4 regions of the Mammaliicoccus sciuri genome follow, and region 4 is predicted to be linked to each of the others. Evidence: riboswitches for the same ligand, from Rfam matches in the RefSeq annotation. Region 4 holds a riboswitch; each other region holds the start of a gene.
The links. Region 4 has a riboswitch for thiamine pyrophosphate ahead of MUA60_RS01000 (3-oxoacyl-ACP reductase). Riboswitches for the same ligand answer to the same signal wherever they lie in the genome.
Positions count from the first base shown of each region.

Region 1 (7,991 bases), 1.1 Mb from region 4:
GTAATTCTGGATTTTGATATACGAAATACATATGTTTAGAAGCATCTTTTACTTTTTTAATCTGTTTGTTTTTATAAAATATTTTACCATTATATTTAATGAGCTGCATCATCGTTTCTAATAATGTTGTCTTACCTGTTCCATTTGGTCCAGTTATTGTAAGCCATTCGCCACTTGAAATCGTTAATTTATCTATACTAAATAGTTTTTTGGAGCCACGCAGTACATCTAACTGCTCTATATTTAACAACGGATTGTGCTCAGCAGTCTGTTCAGATAATTTTGGGGCATATTGCCACGAGTTAGGGTGCCAAACACCGTATTCATTTAAAATGTCTGTATGATGATCTAATATATCTTGAGGTGTACTATCATGTGTGATTTCACCATTTTCATTCATTACAATAACTCTATCTACATAATTCCAAATATAATCAACTTTATGTTCTACGATTACAACAGTTTGATTTGTCCAATGTTCCATAATCAAATCCCATAGTTGTGTCGTTGATTGATGATCAAGCATTGCTGTCGGTTCATCAAGAAATAACGTATTTGTATCTTGTAATAATATAGAAGCAATCGCTAATTTTTGTTTCATACCACCACTTAAACGATTGATTTTAAGTGAAGGATCAGCATTTAAATTTACCTGTTTCATGGCATTTTTTATAAATCCGTCCATTTTATCAGGTTCGATGTTCATATTCTCAAGCACAAATGCTAATTCTTCTTTAATCTCAGGCATACAAAACTGCGTATCAGGGTCTTGAAAAATAACACCTGGAAGTGAATCGATATTGATTGAATCAACTTTCATCGGTATGTCCATCGATCTCGGTATAATACCACTTAATATATTTAATAACGTACTTTTACCAGATCCACTTGGACCTAGTAAAAGTACTTTTTCTTTATCATTAATATTGATGTTTAAATTTTTAAATATAATGCGATCATCATCAGGATACTTTAGTCTTAAATTTTTTAGTGATAACAATTGAATAACTCCTATAATAAGTCATAATCTTTTTTAGATGCTGGTCTGAACAATTTCGTAACACCAGTTTGGTCGAGTGCTTTTACAATTGCATAGCCTAATGCACCAGCAACGATTGCACCACTTAAAATTCTAATCGTAAACATTAAAATAACATTCCATAAAGCAACGTCACCTAAGTAATTATAGAACCAATCAATTGGTAACGTAATAATACCTGCAGCCATACCAGCTATAACAGCAACTGATAATTTTCTAGATTGATATCGAACAGCTAAGAAGGTGATTTCACAAGCTAAACCTTGTAATAATGCGTATACAAATGTTGGAATATCGAATTGGCCCATTACAATCGTTTCGCCAGCACCCGCAGCAAATTCAGCAAGAATTGCAACACCAGGCTTTTGAATAATTAAATAAGTGACAATTGCTGCAATAAACCATACACCATATACAGATTGTTCTAAGTGTAGACCGAGTGGTTTTAAAATTTCATAAGGTATCCATAAGAACTTATAAATGATTGCAAACAAAGCACCAATTAATACAGTTACTAAAATATCTGATAACGTTAATTTCTTTGACATGTTATATTCTCCTTTTAAATAAAAAAATGTGCACTCCTATATCTAAATAGAAGCGCACAAAAATATTGTTATCATTTAAAAATGAATATTATATGATTTACGAACACTTTCCTACGCTAGTATCATCTAGATCAGGTACAAAGGGTTCAGACCTTTTCATGTCTGTCTCAGTTTCAAAACACCCCTAGTGCATTTATTAATTTGTTATCCATACGATAAGTCTTATTAATCTATTTGTCAATAGTAAATCATAAAACTAAAATTCATTTATTCAAATGTGTCTTGTATATTTTCTTTTGTTTCATCCTGACCTTTGTTGTTGTCTTGCTTATTTTCTTGTTCTTTCTTTTTAGCTTTTTCTGCTTCTTCTTTATGCTTATCATTATGAGTCATAATAACACTCCTTTAAAATGTATGATATTATTATATACCCAACTACATATAAGTATTAAACTTCTTGCTAGTACTTGGGACTGATTTTCAATATAATTAAAGACAATTGAAAATGAAACAATTATAATGTTCAATGAGGTGAAGAACATGGCTATAAAGAAAAAAAGCTGGGAAGTTCATTTTAGTCGAATTATAGGTATATTTCTTTTGATTACTGGATTACTTATACTTTTTAATGCGCCACGTATTAAAGACTATAATATCAAGGATTCAAGTAATATCCATATCAATAACATTTGGGACTTTTTTGTAGCTTTTTTTGATGAATTAGTAAGAATATTGCACCATTATATTGGTAACTTTCCAGTTATCGCAGCAATAATTGTATTGCTATTTGGTGTGTTTGTATTATTAGTAGGACGTACTTTAAGAAGAACGACGCATTACGATTATGATATTTCTGTATTTTATATCGGACTGACAATTATTTTAATGATTGTTATTATGATGACCATGTTCCAAGTATATAGTTTTGCATCTTTCTTATTTATTATTCCATTTGCAATTCATGTGGGATATGTCGTTTATAAAAATGAGCTAAATCCAATGCATCGAAAGAAACAGTACTTATGGATTATCATTTCTTATGGATTATGTTATTTCATTTCACAATTTGCAATGAACCATAATATCGATGCTCAAAATGTAAAGCCTATAGACGTTATGAGTGTTAACTTATTCTTCATTCTGTTGTGGTGTCTAAGTCAAATGTCAGTTTGGATTAGTTTATATTTAAGAAGATCTTTACCAGTAAGCGATGAAGACATTGAACAATTTCATGAAGAAAGATATTCAAGAGTTAAAAATAACCGCTTAACAAGAAAAATATATACTTTAGCAGAAGGTTTTTACCAAAAATTACAGAATTTCAAACAGGCGACTTTAGAAAAATTTAATTCTGAAGAGGCAATTGCTAAAAGAAAACGCCGTAATGAAAAATGGATAGAGATTATTAAAATCGAAGAAGACGATATTCCAAGATGGATGAGAAGACCGAAATGGTTAAAGAAAAGCTATATAGAATGGATAAGTACTGTAGTTTTATTCTTATTTACATTTATAGAGTTTAATAACCGTAATGGTTTATTCTTATCAGGTGAATGGAAATTATCTCAAATTCAATATGTTTTTGAATGGTTAACATTATTTATTATGATGTTATTGATTATCTTATATGCATACTTCAATTACACGACAAATTATAAGAATAAAAATAATTTTGGTAAATTGTTTGTTATTTCAGCATTATTCTTTGAAATTGCAACGACATTCTTTGTTTCAGCAATTCAAACTTCACAATTTTCCGTGTTTATCACACCAATTTCATTTTTACTATTATTATTTGTAACACCAGCATTTATCATTCACTTGAAAAAATCATTTTAATATCTTACACGATATAATTAGACACTTTATTGAGCACTATGCGCTTAATAAAGTGTTTTTTATTTTATAATTTTCACGAGCAATTGCTGTAATTAAAAGTTTAAATATGTAATAAGTAAACTATTTTAATGAATTTATTCAAAAAATGTATTGCGTGGAATAATCTTATCCTTTATACTAACTTTAGTAAGCGTTTACATATAAGGGGATCAAAACTTTCTGGGGGAAATTTTGATTAATAAAATTCGGTTAACAGAGTATTCTAAAGGGGAATACTCTGTTTTTTGGTGTTTTGAATAATATACGTTATAATATGTGAGACATTTCGAAAGGATGGCTAATATATAATGAAACAATTAATGCTCAAAAAAGGAAAAGAAGATAAATATTTAAGAGGATATCCTCTAGTAGAAAAAGACGATGTTTTTGATATGCCTAAAATGGATGAAGGAGAATTAGTTGCGCTTGTTGATGCGGGGAAAAAATTCATTGCAACTGCATATTATGGTGAACAAAATAAAGGTATAGGCTGGGTATTATCATTAGACTCAACTGAAAAGATTGATCATAACTTTTTTGTAAAGTTATTCGAAGAAGCTAAAAATGATAGAGCATATTATGAAAATGTAGATGGTATCAATGCATATAGATTATTTAATGCAGAAGGCGATGGAATTGGTGGACTGACAATTGATCATTATGACGGTCATTTATTAGTTCAGTGGTACTCAGTAGGTATATATCGATTGAAAGATAGAATATTACCTGCAATTAAAGAAGTCTTCGATTATAAATCAATTTTTGAAAAAAGAAGATTTAAAGGAATGGAAACTGCTTCAGACTTCGTAGCAGGTGAAGCACCAGAATTTCCATATGTCATAGAAGAAAATCATATGTTCTATAATATTAATCTTGATGATGGACCTATGACAGGTATTTTCTTAGATCAAAAAGACGTTAGAAAAAAATTAAGAGACCACTATAGTCAAGATAAAGATATATTGAATTTATTTAGTTATACGGGTGCATTTTCAGTTGCAGCAAGTGAAAATGCTCGTTCAACTACAAGTGTGGATTTAGCTAATAGAGCTAGACCATTAACTGAAGCAAACTTTGGTTTAAATACAATAGATCTTAATCAGAACCATATATTTATAATGGATGTATTTGATTATTTCAAATATGCTTTAAGACATGGTTTAAGTTATGACGTTGTCGTGATTGATCCACCAAGCTTCGCACGTAATAAGAAAAAGACTTTTAGTGTTCAGAAAAACTATCCTGAATTAATTGAAGGTGCATTAGAATTATTGAACGAGAGTGGTAACTTAGTGCTAAGTACAAATTCAAGTGCTTTCCCACAAAAAGCATTCAAAAAAATGATAATTCAAACATTAGATCAATTAGGTGTTGATTATACAATTTCTGATGTAATGGGATTACCTAAAGACTTCAAGAGTCATCCACACTATAAACCAAGTAAATACTTGAAAGTCGTATTCGTACAAATAAATGGTTAAAATTTCCTAGTTCGGGTATACATTATTATAATAATGTTTGAATATAATCGAACTGTGAGGAGAATGGAAACAATGGGAATTTTCGATAAAATTACGACAAAAGCAGGCAATAAAGCATTTGGTATACAAGAAATAAAGAAGCGTTCTGAATTACCAACTTCACAAGAAGAATTGTTAGAACGTAGAAAAAAAGCTAAAGAACTTATTCATAAGAAGTCATTAATGTCTTCAGCTGCAAATGTCGTACCAATCCCAGGACTTGGTGTTGGTATGGATATTAAATTAATGGGCGATATCATTGAAGATATTAATAAAATTTATGGATTAAGTCATAAGCAAGTTAATAAAATGCAAGATGATTTAAAACAAAAAGTTTTAACATCAGCTGCAATGAGAGGTAGCCAGTTTATTGGTCAAAAAGTAACGAATGCAATGGTGAAAGTTATATTTAGATCAGTCGTAAAAAGAGAAGCGGCAAAACAATCAAGATGGGTACCATTAGTTGGACAAGCAGTTGCTGGTTCAATTAGTTATTATTTAATGAAAAAAATGGGTGAGGATCACATTAAAAAATGTGAAACAGTCATTCAAGACTTTATAGGTGAATAGAATATTGAAAAGAAGCTAAGGCATTTTGTAATGTCTTAGCTTCTTTTTTGTGTAATTTTTTATTTTATATTTGCAATTATTCTAAAAACGCTTTATAATCAAAAAAGCAAACTAAAGTTTGAAATATAAACAAATGTTTGTGAGGTGAAATTGATGAATGAAAATGAAAAATTAATTCTTAACTTAATAAAAGAGAATCCTTTTATATCACAACAAGAGTTATCAGATAAAGTTGGTTTGTCTAGACCTGCAGTTGCAAATATTATTTCAGGTTTAGTTAAGAAAGAATATGTGCAAGGGAAAGCATATGTATTAAACGAGCAAAATCCAATTGTATGTATTGGTGGAGCTAACATAGATAGGAAATTTCATATTACAGACGATTTAGTGCAGGGCACTTCAAACCCAGTAACTTCTGAAACTTCTATTGGTGGTGTTGCTAGAAACGTTGCTGAGAATTTAGGACGTATCGGTGAAGATGTTCTGTTATTAACGACTTCAGGTAATGATGCAGAGTGGCAACATATTTCTGATTTATCATCACCATTTATGAATGTAGACTATGTTGAGAAAATCTCTAGTGAATCAACGGGAAGTTATACAGCATTGTTAGATCAACATGGTAGTATGACGATGGGGTTTGCGGACATGTCAGTATATGACAAAATTACGCCAGAATTTATGATTAAAAACACATATTTACTCAATAAATCAAAATGTATTATTGCAGATTTAAACTGTCCTAAAGAGACGATAGAGTTTTTATGTTCATATGCAGAGAAGAAAAAGATTAAATTAGTATTGATTGCAGTTTCAGGCCCGAAGATGAATCGTCTACCTCATAATTTACATGCTGTTGATTGGCTCATATTAAATAAAGATGAAGTTGAATCATTTGTAGGTAAAGATGCACAAACAGAAGCGGAATTAATTCAATACATTGGTGAAATTAGATCACTTGGTGTGAATAACTTAGTTGTGACATCAGGTAAAGATAAGATTATTTATGATGGTGATGAAGGTCAACGTCAATTTGAAGTCAAAAAAGTCGATAATGTCGTTGATGTAACAGGTGCCGGTGATGCATTTACATCAGGTTTAATTTATGGATGGTTGAAATCATATGAAATCGACAAAATTATTGATTTGGCAAAAGCAAATGCATCTAAAACAATTCAAACAGCTTATACAGTCAGACAAGATTTAGATAAAAAACAATTAATTAAGGACATGGAGGCTTTATAATGGAAAACTATATTCAATTTTCAAAAGAAGTAGAACAAGCAAAAGAGGAAGGTAAAGCAATTGTTGCTTTAGAATCTACAATTATTTCACATGGTATGCCTTATCCTCAAAACGTAGAAATGGCACAAAAAGTAGAACAAATTGTAAGAGATAATGGTGGGGTACCTGCAACAATCGCAATTATTGATGGAAAAATTAAAATTGGATTGAGCGAAGATGAATTACAATTATTAGCAAGTGCAGAAAATGTAGCAAAAGTTTCTAGAAGAGATATCGCTGAAATATTAGCAACTAAAAAAATTGGTGCAACAACAGTGGCTTCAACAATGATTTGTGCTCAATTAGCAGACATTAAATTCTTTGTTACTGGTGGTATCGGTGGTGTTCATAAAGGTGCTGAACATACAATGGATATTTCTGCAGATTTAGATGAACTTTCTAAAACGAAAGTAGCTGTCATTTGTGCAGGTGCTAAATCAATTTTAGACTTAGACAAAACATTAGAATATTTAGAAACAAAAGGAGTACCTGTAGTTGGATATCAAACTGATGAACTCCCGGCATTCTTTACAAGAGAAAGTGGTCTTAAATTAAACACAAGAATTGATGAAGTAAGTACAATTGCGAAACTTGCAGAAGTACAATGGGACTTAGGTTTAGAAACAGGTATTGTTGTCGCTAACCCAGTACCAGAAGAGGATCAATTAGAACCAAGTTTCATCAATGGTATTATTGACAAAGCAGTTGCTAAAGCTGAAGAAGAAGGTATTCACGGCAAAGATTCTACACCATTCCTATTAGGTGAAATCGTTAAGCAATCTGGCGGTAAATCATTAGAAACAAATATTAAACTTGTTGAACATAACGCTAAAATTGGTACACAAATAGCAGTTGAATACACGAACCTTCAAAAATAAAGAATAATCAGCTCAAATAATTGCATACTTATGTAATATGATTGAATTGTAAGTGGTTTTTTGATATTCTTTAATCGTATAGATAAAATTTGATTTTATACAAATTTAATATAGGTATCAGAAGGAGACAATAAAAATGGAACAAAATTCATACGTAATTATTGACGAAACGGGTATTCACGCTAGACCAGCAACAATGTTAGTTCAAACTGCATCTAAATTTGATTCAGATGTACAATTAGAATATAACACTAAAAAAGTTAACTTAAAATCA
Region 1 is NZ_CP094824.1:2,061,071-2,069,061, reverse strand. It holds gene MUA60_RS10785 (ABC transporter ATP-binding protein) at 1-1,000, opposite strand, end outside; gene MUA60_RS10780 (ECF transporter S component) at 1,012-1,587, opposite strand; TPP riboswitch at 1,679-1,783, opposite strand; gene MUA60_RS10775 (hypothetical protein) at 1,855-1,980, opposite strand; gene auxA (lipoteichoic acid stability factor AuxA) at 2,128-3,426, shown strand; gene MUA60_RS10765 (class I SAM-dependent rRNA methyltransferase) at 3,774-4,946, shown strand; gene MUA60_RS10760 (hypothetical protein) at 5,019-5,555, shown strand; gene MUA60_RS10755 (carbohydrate kinase) at 5,709-6,800, shown strand; gene MUA60_RS10750 (pseudouridine-5'-phosphate glycosidase) at 6,800-7,717, shown strand; gene MUA60_RS10745 (phosphocarrier protein HPr) at 7,854-7,991, shown strand, end outside.
Region 1: another riboswitch for thiamine pyrophosphate. It lies ahead of MUA60_RS10780 (ECF transporter S component); the one in region 4 lies ahead of MUA60_RS01000 (3-oxoacyl-ACP reductase).

Region 2 (7,991 bases), 120 kb from region 4:
TAAATAAAGGATTGGGATAAATTTTTATCCCAATCCTTTTTACCTATCATTTAATATGTCATCCATTGTTCTCTGAACACTACCTGCATACATTGACCCAAACTTCACTAAGTGAACCATCAATAAGTATAATTCATAAAATTTAATTCTTTCATTTGCACCTTTACTTAATGGTAATGCTTCATCATAAGCTTTATAAAAGTCTTCCGTGAAACCACCAAAGACTCTTGTTGCTCCTAAATCAAATTCACGATCTCCATATAATGGAGAGGGGTCGAATAATGCTGGTTCCCCGTTTGATAAGAACATATAATTACCTGCCCACAAGTCTCCATGTAGTAAGGACGGTTTACTTTTATGTTCTGTTAAAGCTTCTATAATAACTGTACGTACTTGTTCAAATTGTTGAAGTTCGTCCTTTGACCAAAGTCCTCGTCTTACAATTTCGTCTCTCAATTGATCTAAACGTTGCTCGACAAAAATATTAATCCATGTATCTTTCCAACCATTTTCGAATGTAATAGCACTACCATGATAAGGTAAATGAAATCCAAATTTACCATCTTGTTGATAATGACTATGCAATTTCGCTACCAGTTTGCCGAGTTCACTTTGACTACCTCGGCGACCTTCTTCAAGATAACTCAGTATTAAATACGCATCTCCATTAATTTGACCGTAACCTTTAACAACAGGTGCCGTAACACCCGCTTCTTCAAATGCTTCTAAACCAGCAATTTCGGCAGCGTAAAAATCTTCGCTTCTATTATGTTGAACAAGTAGAAAATCCGTTCCACTCTGTCTTTCAATTCTATATGCTTCATTTACATCTCCACCACTTACTGGTATGAGCTCTTTAATATCATCTATAGGTAATTGTGATTGCCAATCTTTATTCATGACGATCCCTCCTATGTGTTATTGTATTAAAAATTAATCAAAGTTCAAAACAACAGCTATTTATTTTCATATACCCTAATCAAAGTTTAATGATTCAAACTTATAAATCATCTGCAAAATCAACTCGCCATCTTTCGTAAGATGATAATAGATGTTGGGCGGCATAATCTCTTCAGTTCTAACACTGATAAGATTATTTTGCTTCAACAATTCTAGAGATGCTTTAATAATATGACTATCCACTTTCTCAAACGCTGAAAGTAATGCTTTTTCTTCTCTTTCACAATCACTCATATAATTTAATAGTTGAATACCGTGATTTTGAATAAGGTGATTCATATTTTGTTCAATCTTCACTTCATTAATTAAAGTCACTAAAATAACCCCATTTCATATTAAGTATATTGAAACATTCATATGTTAGCTTTTTAAATTAATTTTATACGTTTTGAAAATTTGCTGTTTTAGATCCACCGTATGCATATGCATGTGCGACTTTATCATGACTACTATATCCAGGAATATTTACTGCCATATCACACGGAACACTAACGAGCTTATAAGGTGATAGCTGCAATAATAATTGTTACTTTACCTTTTCTTGTTAGCTTCATAGTCACACTCCTAGTTTTTATTTATAATTACCATGATAGCACTTTTAAGTAAATTACTAAATGATATTTAGGTAGTCCTAAAGTCCTATTGTCTAAAATTATTTTTATATTTACAAATGAACTAAATGTTTATATTTATAACGATGTGTATAATAAGTAAAAAGGATTGAGGAGATGAAGAAATGAATAATCAAAGAATTGTTCCGCATTTATGGTTCGATAACGAAGCTCAAGAAGCCGTCGATTATTATATGCAAACTTTTCCAGAATCAGAAATCATTTCAGATGTAACGTTTACAGATTCACAATCCGGAGATGCAAAACAACTCACTTTTAATATTTTTGGTTATAAATTTATGGCAATCAATGCTGGTCCTTATTTCACAAAAAATCCTTCCATATCATTTACAGTACTTTTCAATCAATCTGAAGCAGCATTAATCGACAAAGTTTGGACTGCACTCGCACATAACGGGAAAATTATGATGGAACTTGGTGCTTATGACTTTAGTGAAAAATACGGCTGGTTGGAAGATCAGTTTGGCGTTTCATGGCAACTGCTCATCACCGATCAACCATTTGATAATCGTATTAGACCATCATTTATGTTCATTAATGATAATGTTGGTAGAGCTGAAGAAGCGATAAACTACTATACAAGCGTATTTAAAAATAGTGGTGATATAAGTAAATTTTATTCCCCAGAAGGCATGGAGCCAGATAAGCCAGATACACTTGCACACGCAGAATTTAAATTAGAAGATCAATATTTTGTCGCTCTTGATAGTGAACATAAACATGAATTCAACTTAAATGAAGGTATTTCATTAATGCTATTTTTAGAAGACCAACAAGAAATTGATTATTATTGGGATAAATTATCTGCTGTACCAGAAGCCGAACAATGCGGATGGGTTAAAGATCAATTCGGTGTCTCTTGGCAAATTGTCCCAAAAATCATGGATCAAATGGCAGAAGAAGGCACACCAGAACAAATGAGTAACGTTACAAAAGCATTCCTTAAAATGAAGAAATTCGATGTAGAAACTTTAATAAAAGCCTACGAAGGCAAATTATAGTATTAAAAAAGACAGAAGCGTCGTGCATGCTTCTGTCCTTTTTTTATTTAACCGGTACTGGCCATGTTTCTAAATGTTCAGCCATATCCCAGAACATATATTCATAGTAGCTTGTTTTAACAATAATGTCTTCCAAGCGTTGTAATTCCGCTTCTGTCTTACCTTCTGCAACTTGATCCATCAACTGAATACAATCTTCTTTGTACTGACTAAATTCATCTGAAGCATACATATTGATCCATTCTCCATATAAAGGATGGTCCGATGCTCCTTTAATTTTAGCTAATTTTAAACCTATATAATTATAACTCCAAGTACATGTCAAAATAGCCGCAATAACATTCTCTATACCACCTTGTTGTGCCATATTCAACATATAACTCGTATAACCAACAGTCGTTTGAGCTGGTTCTGTCTCTTCTAATTCCGCTTCTGATATACCAAATTGCTTAGCATAGCCTCGATGTAATGACATTTCAGTATTTAATGTGCCATTCGCTAAATCAGCATAAGTCGCCATCATTTTTAAGTCTGTTGATTTAGCTGCACCGATTGAAAATAGTCTCGCATATTCTATTAAATATATATAATCTTGTTTCAACCAATGTTTAAATTTTTCTTGATCTAACGTGCCATCACCTAATCCTATAATAAAAGGATGTTCCATATAAGATTGCCAAATCGGTTCAACTCTATTGAATACTCTATCTGTAAATTTCATTTATAAATCCTCCTTATAATTAAAAAAACGCTATTTTCATTAAGAAAATAGCGTCATGAGTACCTTAAAATCAATACGCCACTTTCCTACGCCAGTATAAGCTGGATCAGGTTCAAGGAATTTTAAAGGTATCACTTTAATCTCAGCCTTTATAAAGGCACTTCCAGTGGTTTAAAATTATTTAACTTATATACTCTTACAACATATCTGTTTTACCTTAGGATTGCAAATAAAATTACATGCAACTTTTATTACATGATTCTAAATAAGCTTTAGCCTGTTTATTCACTTCTTTAAAATCTATACCTTGTTTCATAGCTGCAAACACACAACCACAATAGCATTGTCTAAAAATTTCATACTCATTGCACATTTTAATCGATCTTTCATACCCCTTATTCTTCTTAAAATCACTCGGTAAATAATAAACATGATATAAATCTTGAACATCCATACCAAGTTCGTTAATCAATTGTGCATTTTTCTTAGGTGACAACGTTAAAGCACTCGCGAAATAATCATATCCAAGATTAGCTGCCGCTTCTGCCACGAGTTCTAAACGCATTTCGAAACAAGCCGTACATCTTAGCCCACCTTCATTTTCATCAGCTAAATCCTTGCTTTTAACCATTTTCATAAATTTATGTGGTTCATAGGCTGCTTCAATATATTTAACATTAGAATTTGTACGCTCGTTAAACTGTTCAACAAACGTTTCTTGAACTTTCGCCCTACGCTCATATTCACTTTTCGGATGAATATTTGGATTCGCAAAATAAATCGCAACATCCGCATATTGTGTTAATAACTCTAACGTATAAGTACTACAAGGCGCACAACAACTATGAATTAAAATAGAAGGTCTTGTTTCGGAACGTTCCCATTCAGAAATCATTTTACGCATAACCTTATCATAGTTAATCTTTTGATTTTTCATCTTAGCAATAATACCATCAGCTGAAATCACCATATCCCTAACCATTCCTTTATACAAAAATTGTCATTTTTACAATATTTTATAACATTCAAAATGTGATATCAATATGATGATTAGAGATAGTGTTGTGATATTTATCCTTTAAAAACTTTCTGATATTGTACATATCCAGATAAGTAATGTTCAATGTCATCAATTCTTACTCTATAGCCATGGTGTTTAATAAAGAATGAATGAAGTATCCTCGAAGGATTCTTAAAATACATCGCAACTTCTGGATAGAAAAATCCTGTTCTTTGATAATTTGCACGTTTATGAATGGTATCTATAAATTTCTTTTCATCTAGATGCTGTTCAACTAAAGATTCATAACCTGATTCTTTAGCATATTCAACTAAGTGATATGTAGCCATTAACATTTCTAAAAATGTTGGGAAAGTGGTTTCTCTTTGGTACATATAATCTAAATAGCTAGACACATTCTGTATACCGAATTTAAAATATTTTTCTTGTGGATCGATTTGTACAAGTTCATTTGTACAATAACCTAACCAATGATCGTGGTACTTCCAATAATCTTTTTGAATAAAACGTTCAAATAAATTTTTAACGATATTTAACCATTTTTCATTATGATCTATTTGGTATAACCTTAATAAAGCTAATGCCGCTTCTCCGTCGTAATATATAATTCTATATTGTTCCTTTACAGTTAATTCAGGGTAGTTAATAACATGTACTGTTTTAGCATCTTCGCCTATCATTGTTTCAATACCACGTGCCACTTTTTATGCAGCTTCAAGATATTCTTTTTTATTTGGATTATGTTTTAAATATTCACAAATTGCGAATATAAACGCTGCATTCTGACCTAATTTAATTTCATTTACATTTTTAGTATCGTCAAATATATGACCTAAGCCATCAGTTTCATATAAATAATGATTGATTAAATAATCTATAGCTTTTTCTGCAATTGTGATATCTTCATTTAAATATGTTAAGCCTTCTATTAAAGCATATTGTACTGAACCCAAAAATCTAAACCTTAATTAGTATATTATTTCAAAGGTTTGTCTCCTGTAATTTTTGGGAGATAAGCCTTTTAATTTTGATTTGATTCTTTCGTTATTATAAAAATCGATATATCGATGAATAGCTTGTTCAAGGTCCTGAAAATCTTTAAATTCTTGGCCATAATACATTTCTTGTTTAAGTAACCCAAAAAAGTTTTCCATAACTGAATTATCTAGACAATTACCTTTTCTAGACATACTCTGAAATATTTTATGGTCTTTTAATAATCTAGTGTATTGTGAATGTTGATAATGCCAGCCTTGATCTGAATGAATCGTTAAACGATGATCTAGGTTTGGACGACGCTTTATCATTTCTTTTAATGGATTGATGACTATATCTAATGTAGGACGACTTGAGATTTTAAAGCTGATAATCTCTGAACTATATAAGTCCATAAAAGGTGATAAATATAATTTCTGACCATTCATTAATTTGAACTCTGTAATATCTGTTACGACTTTTTGAAATGGGAGACTTGTTTTAAATCTACGATTTAATATATTTTGAGCTACTTTACCAACTTTACCTTTAAAGGAACGATACTTACGACCTCTATGTGTGAACTTTGTACAAGTTAGATTATGTTCTTTCATAATTCTTAGTACTTTTTTATGATTTACGATAAGACCTCTATTTCTTAGTGCTTGTGTAACACGACGATAACCATAGGTATGGTTTGATTCTTCACATATTTCTTTTATTACTTGAATCAATGTTTCATCTTTATCAGCTTTACTAAATTTATTTATCCAATAATAGTATACAGATTTAGCTATTTGAGCGACTTTAAATAAGATACTTAATCGTATATTATATGTTTCATTTAGTTCCTTAATGACCTTTACTATTTCTGATTTTTGCTTCCGTAAATGTCGGTCAAGGCTTGTAACTTTTTTTGATAAGCTATACCTGCCTTTAACGTCTCATTTTCATTTCTAAGTCTTTCAAGTTCTTCACGTTCATTTTCATTTAAAGGTAAATTTTTATTATCTGATTCAGATCGTTTTTTAGTCATAGTGTGAGATCGTCCCTTTTGTTTATTATCTATATCAAGACGACACTTTTCATCAAATTGATGTTGCCAATTGGCAATGATAATAGGATTAATAATTCTAAAGTGATTCGCAGTATCTTGATAAGACAACATATTTTCTTGTCTAAATTTTAAAACAGATAATTTAAATTCGCTAGTATAAACAGTATTTCTACTTTTTATTTCTAAACCTTCTTCTCCAAACTCTTTATATTGATTGACCCAAATCCGAAGGACAGACCAACTTGAAATACCATATTTTAAAGCAATTGTTCTATAACTTTGATGTCCTTCTAAATATTCTTTTACAAGTTTTAGTTTGAATTTAAATTCATATTTTTTCCTCATTAGAATGCACCCCAATATTTTGATTTGTTTAGTTCAAATATTTGGGTTCACATCATATGTTGATGATGAATGTCTTAAGTTATTGTAAAATGCTATATTTTTATCGAAATGTGGAAAATACCCGTAATGGTACTTGCCATCTTCTCCAATTTCGTTACTTAAATAATGTGTACTATGTTCAATCATCATATCGATTTCATTACTTAAGTTGTCTATTTCTCTTAGACCTTTTGTATAACCTCGCTCATCAAGAGCAAACACATCATTATCCTCTATAATATAACCTTTTGTATAAAATTTACGTACACGTTCACCTTCGTATTGTTGATGACTATAACGTACTTTAATACCTTTATACTTTTTCAAATAATTATTAATATTGTTTTCAGATAAAATGAATGATTTTTTATCTTTTGAAGGTCTAACAAAAGCATTAGCATTAATTTCATCAGATAAAAAAGCATATTCCCATTTGTCATCTAATGCTATTCCATAATCAACATAGTTTCTTCTTGTATTAATTAAATTGTCTTTTAATAAGTCAAAATCTATCGCTTCTTCTTCTATAACAAAATCAAGCTTTACCCAATTAGCACTCTTTCCAGTTTTCTTTCGAAATTCTTGCGCTAACTTTAAAATATTTCTTTTAATATTATTTGGATTCTTAAAAACTCTTACGATTGCCTTTTGGTACTGATTGCCTGTACTTACAAAGCTAACATCATGTTTAGGATATGTTTTATGCATCTCAAGAATTCTATCTATATCTTTACTTAAATTCATAGTTAATCCCCCATTATTTGTGCTTTTATACTATTATAGCAATTCTATTCAATAACCTTTAAATATTTTCATATTATTTATCATTGGTATCTGAAGTATAAATTAACGTATAATCACCTTTATTAATAATTCCATGTTTGTATTGATCTCCGAAAACAAATTTATGATTGTTACTTAATAAAATATTTTTATGTTTAATATATAAGTTGTATAAATCATAAATAGTGAAGCATTGTCTTTCTTTTTTTCTATACCTACCTGTTAAATTAACGACTGCAGATTTTGACAATTTATAATTATGAACAAACTCATTTATAACCTTTAATCTATCCTTTTCTTTATCAAATAATAAATCTGATAATTGATAAATGAGTGAAGGATGAGGAGAATCCGACATCGCATTAATAACATCATTCACTGAAAATGAAGCACCTTCTATGTAACGCCCTTTATTAGTTGGCCATTTTTTTAATTGTACATTTTTATTCTCAATATT
Region 2 is NZ_CP094824.1:338,603-346,593, reverse strand. It holds gene MUA60_RS01585 (helix-turn-helix domain-containing protein) at 1-7, shown strand, start outside; gene MUA60_RS01580 (fructosamine kinase family protein) at 40-900, opposite strand; gene MUA60_RS01575 (hypothetical protein) at 976-1,275, opposite strand; gene MUA60_RS01570 (VOC family protein) at 1,697-2,593, shown strand; gene tenA (thiaminase II) at 2,637-3,314, opposite strand; TPP riboswitch at 3,381-3,489, opposite strand; gene MUA60_RS01560 (epoxyqueuosine reductase QueH) at 3,550-4,281, opposite strand; partial or broken gene MUA60_RS01555 (poly(glycerol-phosphate) alpha-glucosyltransferase) at 4,386-5,282, opposite strand; gene MUA60_RS01550 (IS3 family transposase) at 5,304-6,167, opposite strand; gene MUA60_RS01545 (transposase) at 6,176-6,712, opposite strand; gene MUA60_RS01540 (hypothetical protein) at 6,746-7,495, opposite strand; gene MUA60_RS01535 (Mur ligase family protein) at 7,569-7,991, opposite strand, start outside.
Region 2: another riboswitch for thiamine pyrophosphate. It lies ahead of tenA (thiaminase II); the one in region 4 lies ahead of MUA60_RS01000 (3-oxoacyl-ACP reductase).

Region 3 (7,991 bases), 670 kb from region 4:
AAAATATAAACAAAAAACCTTCTAGAAATTTATTGGAAGAAAAGTATGTAAAAATTAGAGAGCTGACAAGATACTATGAAGAAATTAACAATCAACAAAATTACTTAAAAAACCAATTGATTCAGTTACTAGATATGACTTTTCCAGAATTACAAAACCTATTTAAGGACAGATATTCAAAATTGGCTTTACAAGTAGCTAGTAAGTTCCCACATCCGGACTTTGTTGATTCTAATGATATAGAAGAACTAAAAAAGATAATTAATAGTTGTACAGAAAAAAATCTATCAGAGAAAAAGAAAGCACAATATGCAAATAAACTCGTAGAGTTCTCTATGGTCAGTTATCCTTCTGTTTCTAAAGATTCATTTTTAACAGATAAATTAGTTTATGTGATTGAAGATTTATTAAGCCTAATGAAACGGCATGCTTCTATAAAACAAAGATTATTAATGTTAGCTGAAGAATTTGAAGAATTTAAAATAATTAAATCTATTCTTGGCATTGGTGATTTAACTGCCATAATGATTATTGGCGAATTAGGTGATATCAAATCCTTTGATTCTCATAAGCAATTGAATGCATATGTAGGTATTGATATAAAAAGATATCAGTCTGGTAAAACGCATTTTAAAGATAAAATAAACAAACGTGGAAACAAACATGCTAGATCATTATTTTACTTAATCATTAAAAATTTTCTGTTGGGTCAAAGGTTATTTAAAAATCATATTATCGACTATTATTACAAATTAAAAAAGCAGCCTAATGGCAAAGGCCACAAGACTGCATCAGTAGCTTGCATTAACAAACTACTTAAAACCATTCATTATCTCGTAATAAATAATAAAGAATATGATTATCACTTGTCTCCACACGGATAATATATTCATCTAAATCATAACATATTGAAAAAATTATTAAATAATAAAGGCTTATTTAGTGATGCCAATTTTAAATATTTTTTACTACGTAGTAGTTGACAAATCGTAGGAAAAAACTAGGACCGTTAGCTGTCCTAGTTTTTTCTTTATATATTGCTTTTTTCGTCTTTTAATTTTGGTTTAGATTGCATCAATCTATTAAATGATGTTTTAAGCTCATCTCCTGATAAGCCTTCATCTATGAGCTGCTCTAATAATCGTTCTGCATATACTTGTCGTAATGTATAGATATGACATTCAAATACGACGGATATTTTATCGTCTAGTTGTTCTATGTATTTGATGGTTGCATCAAATAATGCTGGGTCGTTTGAAGGTCTAGTTATTACGACACGTGTATCAAGTAAGGTTTGGTTATCGTGATATTCTTTCATTTGTTCATAATGGATATCTGAAATTAAAATCTCTAGTAGCCATCCTGTACCACTATTTTCTTTATTTATAATGATACCATCTAATAATTCATATTCTGTAATCTGTTCATCATCTACAATTTGAAAGCGTACGGCTTTAAATGTTTTCATAAACATCCCCCTTATCGTTAAATCTACGAATGTTTAACTTTATTATCTATTATAAAGCACTTTTGGATGAAATAACAATAATCATAAAATAAAGTGAAGAATAAGTGTTTATTTTATGATTTATCGGACTTTGACTGAAAAAAATTGACTCATTATATTATAAGTATAAGGAGGTGAGAATATGTTAAATAAATCTGTATTAGTTGGACGTTTAACTAAGGACCCTGCATATTATAAGAAAGGCGAAATTATCATTTCTACATTTTGTTTAGCTGTTGAACGCGGATATAAGACTAAAGATGGCACGATTGCTGTTGATTTTATTGTATGTAAAGCATTTGGTAAACTTGCACATAATATTCATGAATATACTAAGAAGGGACAGCTTGTTGCATTAACGGGGCAAATTCAATCAAGAGCATATGTTAAAGATGATAAGAAACACTATATAACAGAAATTATATGTGAAACGATTAAATTCTTAAATATGCCTGCATCAAGTAAATCAACGATCCCTCAAACGAAAGAGGAAATGAGTGAATTAATTAGTGAAAGTGCTGAAAGTTATGCTAGTGACCTTTCATCTAAAGTAGCAAAAGAAAAATTACGAGCTGAAGCATTAGCTAAAGAAAATGGTGAAAATAACTTAGATGAAAAGTTATATAGCGAATATCATAATGTCGTTGACGTTATTAAAGAAACTGAACAACAAACTCCTGATGCTGATGCATCAAAAGTAACAACCTCGTAGCATTAAACTTCAATAAAAACTGTTTATAGAAATACTTCCGAAAATAAATATTCTTGATTCTAAATTCCGAGACTTGCTGTCTTGCTGTAGGGCAGCAAGTATACATAATTAAAAGTAATTGTTTAAAAAATTACATGAATATGACAAATTGTCTGATAATTAATTTTGTTCAATCTTTATAAATCCCTTTGTTTAGCTATTTTAATCATTAATATTCAGAATATTGTCTGAAAATCAACGTAATCTAACTGTAATATTAGCTCTAATTTTTTCATATAGCTGTAACCTATGACATAAAAATTAGTGGTATAGTTTAAACAGTAAAAATCATATAAAAAGTGAAAACCTTACAGGAGGAAACATTCAATCATGAAAAAATTATTAGCAGTTTCAACTGCGGCAGTTGCAGTTACTACAGGGGTAACAGCTACAGCCGATGCAGCAACACATACAGTAAAATCTGGTGATACTTTAGGTAGTATTTCACAACAATACGGTACTTCAGTAAGTGCTATTAAAGCAGAAAATGGTTTAAAATCTAACTTAATCTTCCCTAACCAAGTAATCAAGGTTAACGAGAAAAGTTCAGAATCAACTACAGAATACACTGTAGTAGCAGGAGATACTTTAGGTGAAATCGCAGCTAAATACGATGTAACTGTATCTCAATTAAAAGCATGGAACAACTTATCTTCAGATCTAATCATTGTTGGACAAACTTTATCATTACAAGCACCAGCTCAATCAGCTGAGCCAGCCAAAGCGCCTGTAGCACAACAAGCGCCAGTTCAACAAACTCAAGAACAAGTTGCAGCTCCAGCTCAACAACAAAGCTACCAAGCGCCTGTTCAATCTTACCAAGCGCCAGCACAACAAACATATAAAGCACCAGCTCAACAATCATACCAAGCGCCAGCTCAAAAAGTTAGAACTACTCAAACTTCAACAGCTAGCACTGGTGGATCTACTAAAGCTCAATTCTTAGCTGCTGGTGGTTCAGAAGCTATGTGGAATGCAATTGTATTACCAGAATCAAGTGGTAATCCAAATGCAGTTAACCCAGCTGGATACCGTGGTCTTGGCCAAACTAAAGAATCTTGGGGTACTGGTTCAGTAGCTACACAAACTAAAGGTATGTTAAACTACGCTAAAAGCCGTTACGGTTCAGAATCAGCTGCTATTGCTTTCCGTCAAGCTAACGGATGGTGGTAAGCCACACACTTTAATCTAAAGTGGCTATAAATTAATTTATCCAATCGCCTAGGAAATATCCTAGGCGATTTTTTAATTTGACCACAATACGTCTATTTGATAATCTTAAATAAACTGAATATATGAGTGACTGCTAGGGGCGCCAATTGGCTGAGATGATTTAATTCAGTCCCTTAACACCTGATTTGGATAATGCCAACGTAGGAAAGTGGTCGATGAACGTTTTTACAACTATTAATTGACCTCTTTCTTATGAAAGAGGTCATTTTTTATGAAGTTATAGATAAAAGGATTATAAATATAAATTTGAGGTGGATTACAATGAAAAAACCGAATATAGCATTAACGATTGCTGGAACGGACCCAAGTGGTGGAGCGGGTATTATGGCAGATTTGAAGTCATTTCATGCGTCAGGCGTTTATGGAATGGCAGTTGCTACTAGTATCGTTTCTCAAAACAGTCTAGGTGTACAAGATGTTTACCATTTACCTGTTGAAGTTATTGAAAACCAATTAAAAAGTGTCTTTGATGACGAAGTACCACATGCTATCAAAACAGGTATGATTGCATCAGAAGAAATGATGCAATCGATTAAACCATTTATTGAACAATCTGGTAAGCCGTATGTAATTGACCCAGTCATGGTTGCTAAAAGTGGTGATGCGCTAATGGGTGATGAAGGGAAAGGGAAACTTAAAGAAATATTATTACCATTAGCTACAGTTGTTACACCAAATATTCCAGAAGCAGAAGATATTACTGGATTTAAAATTCAAACTGAAGAAGAAATTAAAAAAGCTGGTGCATTTTTCTTAAATGAAATTGGATCTAAAGGTGTCGTTATAAAAGGTGGGCATCTGGAAGGTGATGCAATCGACTATTTATTTACTGAAAATGGTGTGAAAAGTCGGAAAAGTGAAAGATTTAATACGAAACATACACATGGAACAGGTTGTACATTTAGTGCAGTGATAACAGCAGAATTAGCTAAAGGTCATACAATTGAAGAAGCGGTAGAAGTAGCTAAAAGATTTATTACTTTAGCTATTCAATATACACCTGAAATAGGCAAAGGTAGAGGTCCAGTAAACCACTTTGCATATCAAAAGATAGAGGGATTAGATTATGAGTAAATTAACAAATATTAGAGAAAATAGTCTATTAATCGTATGTTATACAAATGATGTTGTTAAAAACTTTACAGCTAATGGTTTAATTTCATTAGGTGCGAGTCCAGCAATGAGTGAAGAACCTGAAGAAGCAGAAGAATTCTCAAAAGCAGCAGGTGCTTTTCTTCTTAACATAGGCACGATTACGACTGATAAAGCTTATGATATGAAGCAATATGCTGAAATTATGCATCAAAGTGATGTTCCAGTAGTTCTAGATCCAGTTGCTGTTGGTGCATCACAATTAAGAAAGACTTTTTGTACGACATTATTAAATGATGAAGTAGTTGATGTTATAAGAGGCAATGCATCAGAAATATTAGCGCTTATAGAAGAAGATACGATTATGAAAGGTACAGATAGTGATGATACGCTTGATGCTGTTAAAATTGCGAAAAAAGCACATCAACAATTAAAGCTACCGATTATCATAACTGGTAAAGTCGATGTCATTGCATGTCATAATAAAATCATTGAATTGCACAATGGTAGTGAGATGTTAACGAAAGTAACTGGTGGAGGTTGTTTATTAGGTGGGGTAATTGCTGCATTCTTATCTCATGAAAAAAACATCACAATAGACGTATTAGAAGAAGCATTATCAACATATAATATTGCAAGTGAGTTGGCATATCAACAACCTGGAGCACATTTACCTGGTACATTCCAAATTTCGTTTATAGATCAACTGAATGTTATAACAGAAGAAATTGTTAAAGAGAAAAAGATTGTGAAAGAAGTGAACTAAATGTTTGATCCAAAAACGTTAAAAGTATATTTTATAGCAGGCAGTCAAGACATTACTGATGGTAATCTTATAAGAGTTGTTGAAGAAGCTTTAAAGGCAGGCATCACGATGTTTCAGTTTCGTGAAAAAGGTAAGACGAGTAAAAAAGGGGCAGAAAAAGAAGCCCTTGCGCAATCTTTATTTGAGCTTTGCAAGCAATATCAAGTTCCATTTATCGTTAATGATGATGTAGATTTAACAATTAAATTAAATGCTGATGGTATTCATGTTGGACAAGATGACCGAAACGTATCTGATTTTAAAGATAAGTTTAAAGACAAAATCATTGGCTTGAGTGTTGCAAATAAAATGGAATATGATCAATCTGATATATCCGAAGTGGATTATATTGGAACCGGACCTATACATTCTACAAATTCTAAAGCTGATGCAGGAGAAGAAGGTGGATATCAAATGATTGAGAACATGAGAAAAATCAATCAAAATATTCCTATCGTTGCAATCGGTGGCATTACTGAAGTTGATGTACAACCGCTTATTAAAGCTGGCGCAAATGGTGTAAGTGTTATTTCTGCTATAGCGAAAAGTCAAAATATTGAACAAACTGTGAAGGGCTTTCATAAACAGTATAAAAATATTTGATAAAATTAATATATTGATTTATGTTGTCGCTATTCTATGATAGAATGAGTTTTATGTGAGTATATCAATAGAGGTGGAAAAATGAAGAAAAAAGCTTTATGGCCATTATTATTTGGTGTAATGGTTGTGCTAGCTGGTTGTGATTATTCTAAACCTGAGAATAGGGATGGATTCTTTTATAATACATTCGTAAAACCGATGGATAGTGTTATTCATTGGCTTGGTACAAATTTGAATCACGATTATGGTCTAGCTATTATTGTTATAACATTAATTGTTCGTTTTGCGTTATTCCCATTTATGATGAAGACGTACAAGAATCAAAAGTTAATGCGTGAAAAAATGAAACTTGCTAAACCTGAAATGGAAGCAATTCAAGAAAAAGTTAAACGTGCTCGTACTCAAGAAGAAAAAATGGCAGCCAATCAAGAAATGATGGCATTATACAAAAAACATGGTATTAATCCTATGAACATGGGTTGTTTACCAATCGTTATACAAATGCCAATCGTCATGGGATTATTCTATGTATTAAAATATCCTACTGAAGGCGGAATTACAGAATATCCGAATTTCTTATGGTTTAATTTAACTGAACCTGATTTAATTATTACGATCATTGCAGGTATCATTTATGCATTACAAGCATTTGTTTCTATGAAGTATGCGAATGTTCCAGATGAACAGAAAAATATGATGAGAATGATGATGTTTATTTCTCCAATTATGATTATTTGGATGTCATACATTTCAGCATCTGCATTAGGTTTATACTGGGCAGTCGGTGGTGCATTCTTAGTTGTTCAAACATGGTTAGGTAATGTCTTCTATAACAACAAAGTTGAAGAAGAAATGAAACCAATCATTGAAGCACATGAAAGAAATCAACAAGAAGCTAACAAAGAGAAGAAACCAGCTAAACTCGTATCTAATAAAAAGAAAAAGAAATAAAAGCAAAAAAACAAACTAATCATCGTGATTAGTTTGTTTTTTTAGTGACATCCCATTCTTTATAAAATTGTTTTAAAAAGTTTTCCATAAATAGATGACGTTCTTCAGCGATTTGTTTGCCTCGTTTAGTATTCATTAAATCTTTTAATAATAATAATTTTTCGTAAAAATGATTGATTGCCGTATTCGGTTCATCATGATATTGACCTTCTTGTAGATCATTTAAATTACGCGGTTGTTGAGAAGAGATATGCATAGGTTCTTTAAAATGACCGGCATATTGAAATGTTCTAGCTATTCCTATCGCGCCAATCGCATCTATACGGTCTGCGTCTTGAACGATCTTTCCTGCTAAGCTTGTAAGTTTACCTTCATTTTTACCACCATTATAACTAACATACTTTAGAATATGGATAATCTCTATTTGAATCGTTTCGCTTATATCCATGTCATTCATCCATTGATAAAGTTGTTGCCACGCTGTATTCGCATCTTTGAATAATTTCTTATCAACAGCATCATGTAGTAAACTTGCTAATTCAACTACGAATAAATCCACGTCCTCAAACTGTGCAATATCTAGAGCATGATGTCTTACTCTTAGAATATGCTCAAAGTCATGACCAGTCGTATCGTTTTGGTGTAATGTTCTAACATATGATTCTGCTTCTTTAATAATCTGTTCTTTATTCATATCTTTCTCCTTAAAAAAACAGGTAGAAAAGTTTGATCAATCATCTCTTCTACCTGTTTAGAATTTATAGTAAAGGTGATAGTAAACGTGCTATACCTTCTTTTAATTTAATCCACGTGCTTCTATTTTCATATCTTTCAACTGTTAATAATGATGAATGTGTCATATCATTCTCATAAGCTAATCGTGAATTCTTTGCGATTTCTTCGTCGTAAATAAAGGCATTAACTTCGAAGTTTAATACGAAGCTTCTATTATCCATGTTTGCTGTACCAATACTTACAACTTCATCATCTATGGCCACCATCTTCGTGTGTATAAAGCCTTTTTCATAAATATGAACTTTGACGCCAGC
Region 3 is NZ_CP094824.1:895,085-903,075, forward strand. It holds gene MUA60_RS04535 (IS110 family RNA-guided transposase) at 1-884, shown strand, start outside; gene MUA60_RS04540 (YwpF-like family protein) at 1,031-1,468, opposite strand; gene MUA60_RS04545 (single-stranded DNA-binding protein) at 1,650-2,219, shown strand; partial or broken gene MUA60_RS15535 (aggregation-promoting factor C-terminal-like domain-containing protein) at 3,159-3,431, shown strand; TPP riboswitch at 3,557-3,655, shown strand; gene thiD (bifunctional hydroxymethylpyrimidine kinase/phosphomethylpyrimidine kinase) at 3,753-4,565, shown strand; gene thiM (hydroxyethylthiazole kinase) at 4,558-5,349, shown strand; gene thiE (thiamine phosphate synthase) at 5,350-5,991, shown strand; gene yidC (membrane protein insertase YidC) at 6,073-6,942, shown strand; gene MUA60_RS04575 (HD domain-containing protein) at 6,971-7,636, opposite strand; gene cls (cardiolipin synthase) at 7,701-7,991, opposite strand, start outside.
Region 3: another riboswitch for thiamine pyrophosphate. It lies ahead of thiD (bifunctional hydroxymethylpyrimidine kinase/phosphomethylpyrimidine kinase); the one in region 4 lies ahead of MUA60_RS01000 (3-oxoacyl-ACP reductase).

Region 4 (7,991 bases):
TATTTATATCTTTATAAGATTAGTTGTTGGACCAGTTATCGCATTAGTCATTATAAAATGCATGGGGTTAGAGGGTATTATCGCACAAACATTATTTATTGCTTCAGCGATGCCAACTTCCGTGAACAGTTCAGTTATTGCTCAAGAATATGATAACTACCCAGCTTTAGCTGCAGAATTAGTCTTCATGTCTACGTTATTTAGTTCTATTTCTGTTGTTGCTGTCATTTATTTATCTTATTTAATTTTTTAATGTACATTTAAAAGTTCTTTAAATGTCTGACTTGAATAAGCTTCTCTATACAGTCCGCGTCGTTGTAATTCTGGAACGATGTATGTTACAAAATCTTCAAGACTATAAGGTAAAGTAGGTGGCATTAAATTAAAGCCATCAGCAACACCAGTCTTAAACCAAAGCTCCATTTCATCTACTATTTCTTCAGGTGTACCTATTAATGTGAGATGCCCACCACCTGCATTGAGATAACCTAATAATTCTCTCACTGTAGGGTCGGTATCTTCTATAATTTCTAAAATCGTTTCATATCTGCCTACTGGACCATCGAACGCTTCTACAGGTGGAAGTTCTGGGACAGGTTCATCCAGTGCCCATTTTGAACAATCTTGTCTAACAAACGTACTTAATTGTTTGATGGCATTTTCAATTGGTAAAGCTTTATCTAATTTTTCCTTTTTGAGCAGTGCTTCTTCACGTGTTTCGCCAACATAAGTGACTAATCCTGGGAAGACTTTAATATATTTCTCGGGTGTATCACTTGCGCTGATAGCCGTATTTAATTTATTTCTATAAGCTTTCGCTTGTTTCAAATTCCATGAAACTGAATAAACCGCATCTGCATGTTTGACGGCTAATGCAATACCTTGTTTGGATGCACCAGCTTGCATAGCGACAGGTTTGCCTTGTGGGCTACTTGGTGTCGATAACGGTCCATTTACTTGGAAATAATCGCCAGAATGATGAAAAGCATGCACATGCTCATGATTAATCACTTTATTGTTATGACGGTCATGAACAAAGTCTTCTTTATGCCAAGATGTAAATAGTTTGTCCATCAACTCAGCAAATTCTGATGTGAACCCAAATATTTGAACTAAACAAATCAAAATATTGGGGTGCATTCTAATGAGGAAAAAATATGAATTTAAATTCAAACTAAAACTTGTAAAAGAATATTTAGAAGGACATCAAAGTTATAGAACAATTGCTTTAAAATATGGTATTTCAAGTTGGTCTGTCCTTCGGATTTGGGTCAATCAATATAAAGAGTTTGGAGAAGAAGGTTTAGAAATAAAAAGTAGAAATACTGTTTATACTAGCGAATTTAAATTATCTGTTTTAAAATTTAGACAAGAAAATATGTTGTCTTATCAAGATACTGCGAATCACTTTAGAATTATTAATCCTATTATCATTGCCAATTGGCAACATCAATTTGATGAAAAGTGTCGTCTTGATATAGATAATAAACAAAAGGGACGATCTCACACTATGACTAAAAAACGATCTAAATCAGATAATAAAAATTTACCTTTAAATGAAAATGAACGTGAAGAACTTGAAAGACTTAGAAATGAAAATGAGACGTTAAAGGCAGGTATAGCTTATCAAAAAAAGTTACAAGCCTTGACCGACATTTACGGAAGCAAAAATCAGAAATAGTAAAGGTCATTAAGGAACTAAATGAAACATATAATATACGATTAAGTATCTTATTTAAAGTCGCTCAAATAGCTAAATCTGTATACTATTATTGGATAAATAAATTTAGTAAAGCTGATAAAGATGAAACATTGATTCAAGTAATAAAAGAAATATGTGAAGAATCAAACCATACCTATGGTTATCGTCGTGTTACACAAGCACTAAGAAATAGAGGTCTTATCGTAAATCATAAAAAAGTACTAAGAATTATGAAAGAACATAATCTAACTTGTACAAAGTTCACACATAGAGGTCGTAAGTATCGTTCCTTTAAAGGTAAAGTTGGTAAAGTAGCTCAAAATATATTAAATCGTAGATTTAAAACAAGTCTCCCATTTCAAAAAGTCGTAACAGATATTACAGAGTTCAAATTAATGAATGGTCAGAAATTATATTTATCACCTTTTATGGACTTATATAGTTCAGAGATTATCAGCTTTAAAATCTCAAGTCGTCCTACATTAGATATAGTCATCAATCCATTAAAAGAAATGATAAAGCGTCGTCCAAACCTAGATCATCGTTTAACGATTCATTCAGATCAAGGCTGGCATTATCAATATTCACAATACACTAGATTATTAAAAGACCATAAAATATTTCAGAGTATGTCTAGAAAAGGTAATTGTCTAGATAATTCAGTTATGGAAAACTTTTTTGGGTTACTTAAACAAGAAATGTATTATGGCCAAGAATTTAAAGATTTTCAGGACCTTGAACAAGCTATTCATCGATATATCGATTTTTATAATAACGAAAGAATCAAATCAAAATTAAAAGGCTTATCTCCCAAAAATTACAGGAGACAAACCTTTGAAATAATATACTAATTAAGGTTTAGATTTTTGGGTTCAGTACATTCTTGAGCTTTATGATATCTATCATCATGCTGAGGTAAAGTTTTCATACTATGATTTTGAGCTTCTATATCTGTCATAGATGTTACTAAGTTCCAACCAACACGACCATTCGTCGCATGATCGAGCGTTAAAATTTGCCTAGCCGCAGTATAAGGGTTTGAAAATGAACTTGAAATTGTTGAAACTAAACCAATATGTTGTGTAACTTGTGATATAGCAGTCAAGTTCACAATTGGATCTAACCAGAATGCTGGTAATTCACTATCTGACTTTGCAGGGAATGACTGATTATCTGCAAAGAACACGGCATCTAATAAACCTCTTTCTGATAGTTGTGCTAATGATTGATAATAAGAGATATCACCAATTTGTTCGATAGAGGAGTCTTCCATAAGCCATGCTGCTTGATGATGGCCACATCCATATAATAAGACACCAATATTGAGTTGATCACTTCTTAAATTACGCATTTCTATTCTCCTTATCTCTCTTTTGGAATTCTAGTTCATTGTTAAGCCGCCATCTACAGTATAATTTTGACCAGTTATACCATTTGCTTTATCAGAAGCAAGGAAGCTCACCATATTTGCGACATCTTGTGGTGAAGTGACTTTTTTAAGAGGTGTTGATTGAGCAATTAAGTCAAATACTTCAGGTGTTGTTACAGAGCTGGCATCGGTTGTTTTGAGTAGGCCACCAGAAACGACATTGGCTGTAATGCCGTATTGACCTAATTCAGCAGCGATATTACGCGTGAAACCAATTAAGCCAGCTTTCGCAGTTGTATATTCGTGATAAGGTACGACAGGATTTTGGAATAAGTTCGTACCGGTGCTAATGACAGCACCTTGTTTTCTTTCAATGAATTGTGGTGCAACACTTTGCACGATATTAAATGCTGCTTTTAATGTGCCATCAATTTGTTGTTGATAGTCTTCCCATGCAAGATCGACGAATGCTTTTTGTTTTACTGGGTCAAATTTAAAGTTAACTAAAGCATTGTTGACGACGACATCAATTTTTCCAAAATGTTTCGTGCCTTCATCAATTAACTGATCAACTTCAGCGCGATTCGTCACATCCGCTTGAATAGCAATCGCTTGTTCTGTTCCGATTTCAGCAACTAACTGTTCTGCTAATGCTTTACTATTATGATAATTAATGATGACTTGATGTCCTTCAGATGCTAATGTACGTGCGATTGTTGCGCCTAATCCTCTACTACTACCTGTTACTAAAATTGTTTTTGTCATATGTAACACTCCCATATAGAATTTTAAATAAAAAAATACACAACCTTCTCGTAAGAAAGTTGTGTAAAAACAAAGATATTTATAAAAAGGGCATAGTCATCTCTATAAATTCATTTCACAAACACTTTCCTACGCTAGTACGATCTAGTTCAGGTTCAAAGGGTTCGAGTTCATACTCATCTCAGTTAAAAAAACACCCCTAGTGCATCTATTTAATTACTATCAATGTATAGTTTTTAATAATCGATGTCAAGTTTGTATAAATGTTCAGTTGCAAACGATAGGTAAAATCGGTTATGATATAAAACGTACTGATTACGATTTAAAAGGATTAAAGGTGATATGATGAAGTGGACGATAGTAGGTGGTGGCATCCACGCGATAACGATAGCATTAGAATTAAAAGTTAAAGGATTAAAAAATAAAGATTTAACAATTATTGACCCGCACGATGTGTTCTGTCATCAATTTGACCATCGAACAAAGAATATTAGTATGCCTTATTTAAGGTCTCCAATCGTACACCATGTTCACCCAAATCCTTTTCATTTAAAACAATATTTTAAGAAAATGGATTATGCAGGTGGCATTTATGGTAAGTATAAGAGACCGAAAAGAGATATGTTTATGGACCATACAGCAGAACAAGTTGAATATTACCGATTACATGAATGTCATGTTAAATATACTGCAATAGATATAAAGAAAGATCGAGATAATTGGTGTGTCGTATTGGAATCAGGGGAGATGATATATACAGAGAATGTCATCATCGCATCTGGTTGTAACCATAAGCCAAAGATTCCAAAAATGTATGAGCATGCACCAGATGTACAACATATTTTTGAAGATGCAAATATTCAATTTAAAGAAAGTTCTCATGTTGTAGGAAGCGGGATATCAGCTGCACATTTAGCATTAAAATTAATTTATCATGACGATGAAAAGCATGTGCATTTATGGACGAATAAGCCGCTAGAAATTCATGATTTTGATGCTGATCCAGGGTGGTTAGGACCTAAAAATATGGCAAGCTTTACAAAAGTGATAGATCCAGAAGAGAAGATGGATATTGTCTTAAAAGAACGTCATAAAGGTTCGATGCCACAAGAATTATTCATTAGATTAAAGAAATATGTGAAAAAAGGAAGACTAACAATACATCTCAATGAATTAGATCATATTAACAATCATCAAATCATAACAGTAGATGGGAAACATATAGATTATGACCATATATTATTGGCAACAGGATTTGATAATACTTTATTAACACAACCAATATTAAATCGTTTAATTCATGAATATGAAGCACCACTCAATAAATGTGGGTATCCTGAAATTAGTAAACATTTAGAATGGCTGCCGAATTTATTCGTATCAGGTGGATTAGCTGATTTAGAATTAGGACCTTTTGCTAGAAATATTATGGGTGGCAGAGAAGCGGCACGCAAGATAGGTGAAAAGTATCATGAAATAGAGCAATGCAGTTAGACTTATCAGATATAGAAAAGCCTGGAACATATGCGTTCCAGGCTTTTAAAATTAAATTTCCTTCAAAATGTTATAAATAGATTCTGTGCTTTCAGCGTTGATTAATTTTTCTCTTGTATCATCGTCCATAAGCGTACGTGACAGTCTTTGTAATAACTTCAAGTGTGTGTCGCTACTATCATTTGGTACAGTAATTAAGAAGATGATCTTAGGTTGTGTTTCATCTAAGCTTTCCCATTCCACACCGTGTTTGTTATTCAGTACAGCTACGACAGGCTGTTTGACAACATTTGATTTAGCATGCGGGATGGCTACATTCATGCCGATTGCTGTTGTTGATTCTGATTCGCGTTTCAATACAGCTTCTTTTAACACTTGTTCATCGTCTATAAAGTTGTGATGTTTTAAATTGTGAATCAGTTTATCGATTGCGTCATCTCGAGACATTTCAGCATCTTCTATTGTGATGACTTTTTCGTAAAAGACTTGTTCTGATTCTGTCTGAGTTTCATCATTTGAAGTGGATGTTTCTTTTTGATCGTTATCATCTTCATCTGATCCCATAAATGATGTTGTGATACCGCTATTAGATGATTCCATTTCAGGTGTTGCAACGGTTGCTTCTTTTTTCTTTAATAAAAGTGTAACAAGCATTGTAACAGTACTTCCGATGATGACAGCTATAAAGAACCATAGTATTTTATCGATACCACCAAGGACAGCTACAATTGGACCACCATGTGCAACTCTATCGCCAACGCTACCTATTGCTGCGATGGCTGCTGCAACCATTGCACCAATCATATTTGCAGGAATAATACGTAATGGGTCTTGTGCGGCGAATGGAATAGCACCTTCAGTAATACCGAATAAGCCCATTGTAAATGATGCTTTACCCATTTCAATTTCACCTTTATTAAATTTACGTCTATTGATAAAAGTAGCAAGACCTAAACCAATAGGTGGTGTACATACAGCTACTGCAACCATACCCATAACGGCATAGTTTCCTTCAGCAATTAAAGCTGATCCGAATAAGAAAGCAACTTTGTTTACTGGACCACCCATATCGAATGCAATCATAGCTCCGATAATAAGCGCTAAGATAATACTATTTGTACCTTGCATACCTTTTAACCATGTTGTTAAACCTTCAAAAATACTCGCAATCGGTGCGCCGATAACAAATATGAAAATAAGTCCTACAATAATTGAAGAAATAATAGGAATAATGATAATTGGCATAATCGGTGCCATCGCTTTAGGAATTTTAATGTTTTTAATCCATTTAGCAATATAACCTGCTAAGAAACCAGCGACAATACCACCTAAGAATCCTGCACCAGCTTCACTTCCGTAAAAGCTACCATCAGCAGCAATTGCGCCGCCAATCATACCTGGTACTAAACCTGGTTTATCAGCAATACTAACTGCAATGTAACCAGCTAGAATTGGAACCATAAAACTAAATGCTAAACTACCGATATTTTCAATAGATTTCCAGAATGAATCATCAGGAATTTTAAGACCTTCAGGTGTTGTATGCCCACCTAAAGTTAAAGCAATGGCCATTAATAAACCACCAACTACGATAAATGGCACCATGAATGAAACACCATTCATTAAATGTTGATAGACCATTTGTAGACCACTTTTTTGATCTTCGTCATCATGCGTTTGTTTATAGCCACCTTTTTCATGATGAATATGTGCATCTTGATCGATGATGCGTTGAATTAATAATTTAGGGTTGTGAATACCTTCTCTAACACTTTCGTTAATTAATCGTTTCCCGTCAAATCTTGATAAATCGACTTGTCTGTCAGCAGCGATAATAATACCATCCGCTTCTCTAATTTCTTTTGATGTCAGAACATTTTCTGCACCGACACCACCTTGTGTTTCTACTTTAATATCTATGCCCATTTCTTTTGCGGCTTGTTCTAATTTTTCTTGAGCCATATAAGTATGTGCAATCCCGTTTGGACAAGATGTAATTGCTAATATTTTCATAACGTCAGCTCCTTCTTAATTCAATTGTAAACGCATTCACTAAAACATAAAAAAGAATAATTGCCGTTAGTAGTGGCAATTATTCTTTAAAACGATCGATAATATATTGTTTGAATGGTTCATCATCTAATTTTAGTAAATGTTTAACATCTTGTTCTGTTAATGCAGCAATACTGTGTATGATTTTTTTCATTACTTGTTTATCTTTGTCTGCAATAGATAAGAAGAACACTAAATGAACTTTATGTTGCTTCCATGCTATATCTTGGCGGAGTCTAAACATTAATACATGTGACTTAAAGACTTTAGTAGGGTCGCCATGTGGAATAGCAATGCCATTTCCAATATAAGTTGATGAGAACTTCTCCCTTTCTAGTGCACTTTCAATATACCCACTTGATATGGCATGTTGTTGATTAAGCAAAAGTTCCACATGTTGGAATATATCAACAGTAGAATGTATGTCTGTTTCGATTGGTACCGATAGAAAGTCGATAGGCAATAATGCGTCGTTGTTTAAAACAGGGTTTTGCTTTTGATTTAAAATGGTTTGAAATTTATGAGCATCTTCTTCTGAAAATAAAGGCGATACTTGAACAACTTGCACGTTACTTGGTATATGTTTCATATCAATTTCGTGTGTTGTAA
Region 4 is NZ_CP094824.1:220,848-228,838, forward strand. It holds gene MUA60_RS00975 (AEC family transporter) at 1-253, shown strand, start outside; partial or broken gene MUA60_RS00980 (LLM class flavin-dependent oxidoreductase) at 250-1,089, opposite strand; gene MUA60_RS00985 (transposase) at 1,145-1,681, shown strand; gene MUA60_RS00990 (IS3 family transposase) at 1,690-2,553, shown strand; partial or broken gene MUA60_RS00995 (LLM class flavin-dependent oxidoreductase) at 2,583-3,053, opposite strand; gene MUA60_RS01000 (3-oxoacyl-ACP reductase) at 3,084-3,836, opposite strand; TPP riboswitch at 3,946-4,047, opposite strand; gene MUA60_RS01005 (NAD(P)-binding domain-containing protein) at 4,182-5,330, shown strand; partial or broken gene MUA60_RS15485 (PTS sugar transporter subunit IIA) at 5,382-5,777, opposite strand; partial or broken gene MUA60_RS01010 (PTS fructose transporter subunit IIC) at 5,888-7,343, opposite strand; gene MUA60_RS01015 (BglG family transcription antiterminator) at 7,423-7,991, opposite strand, start outside.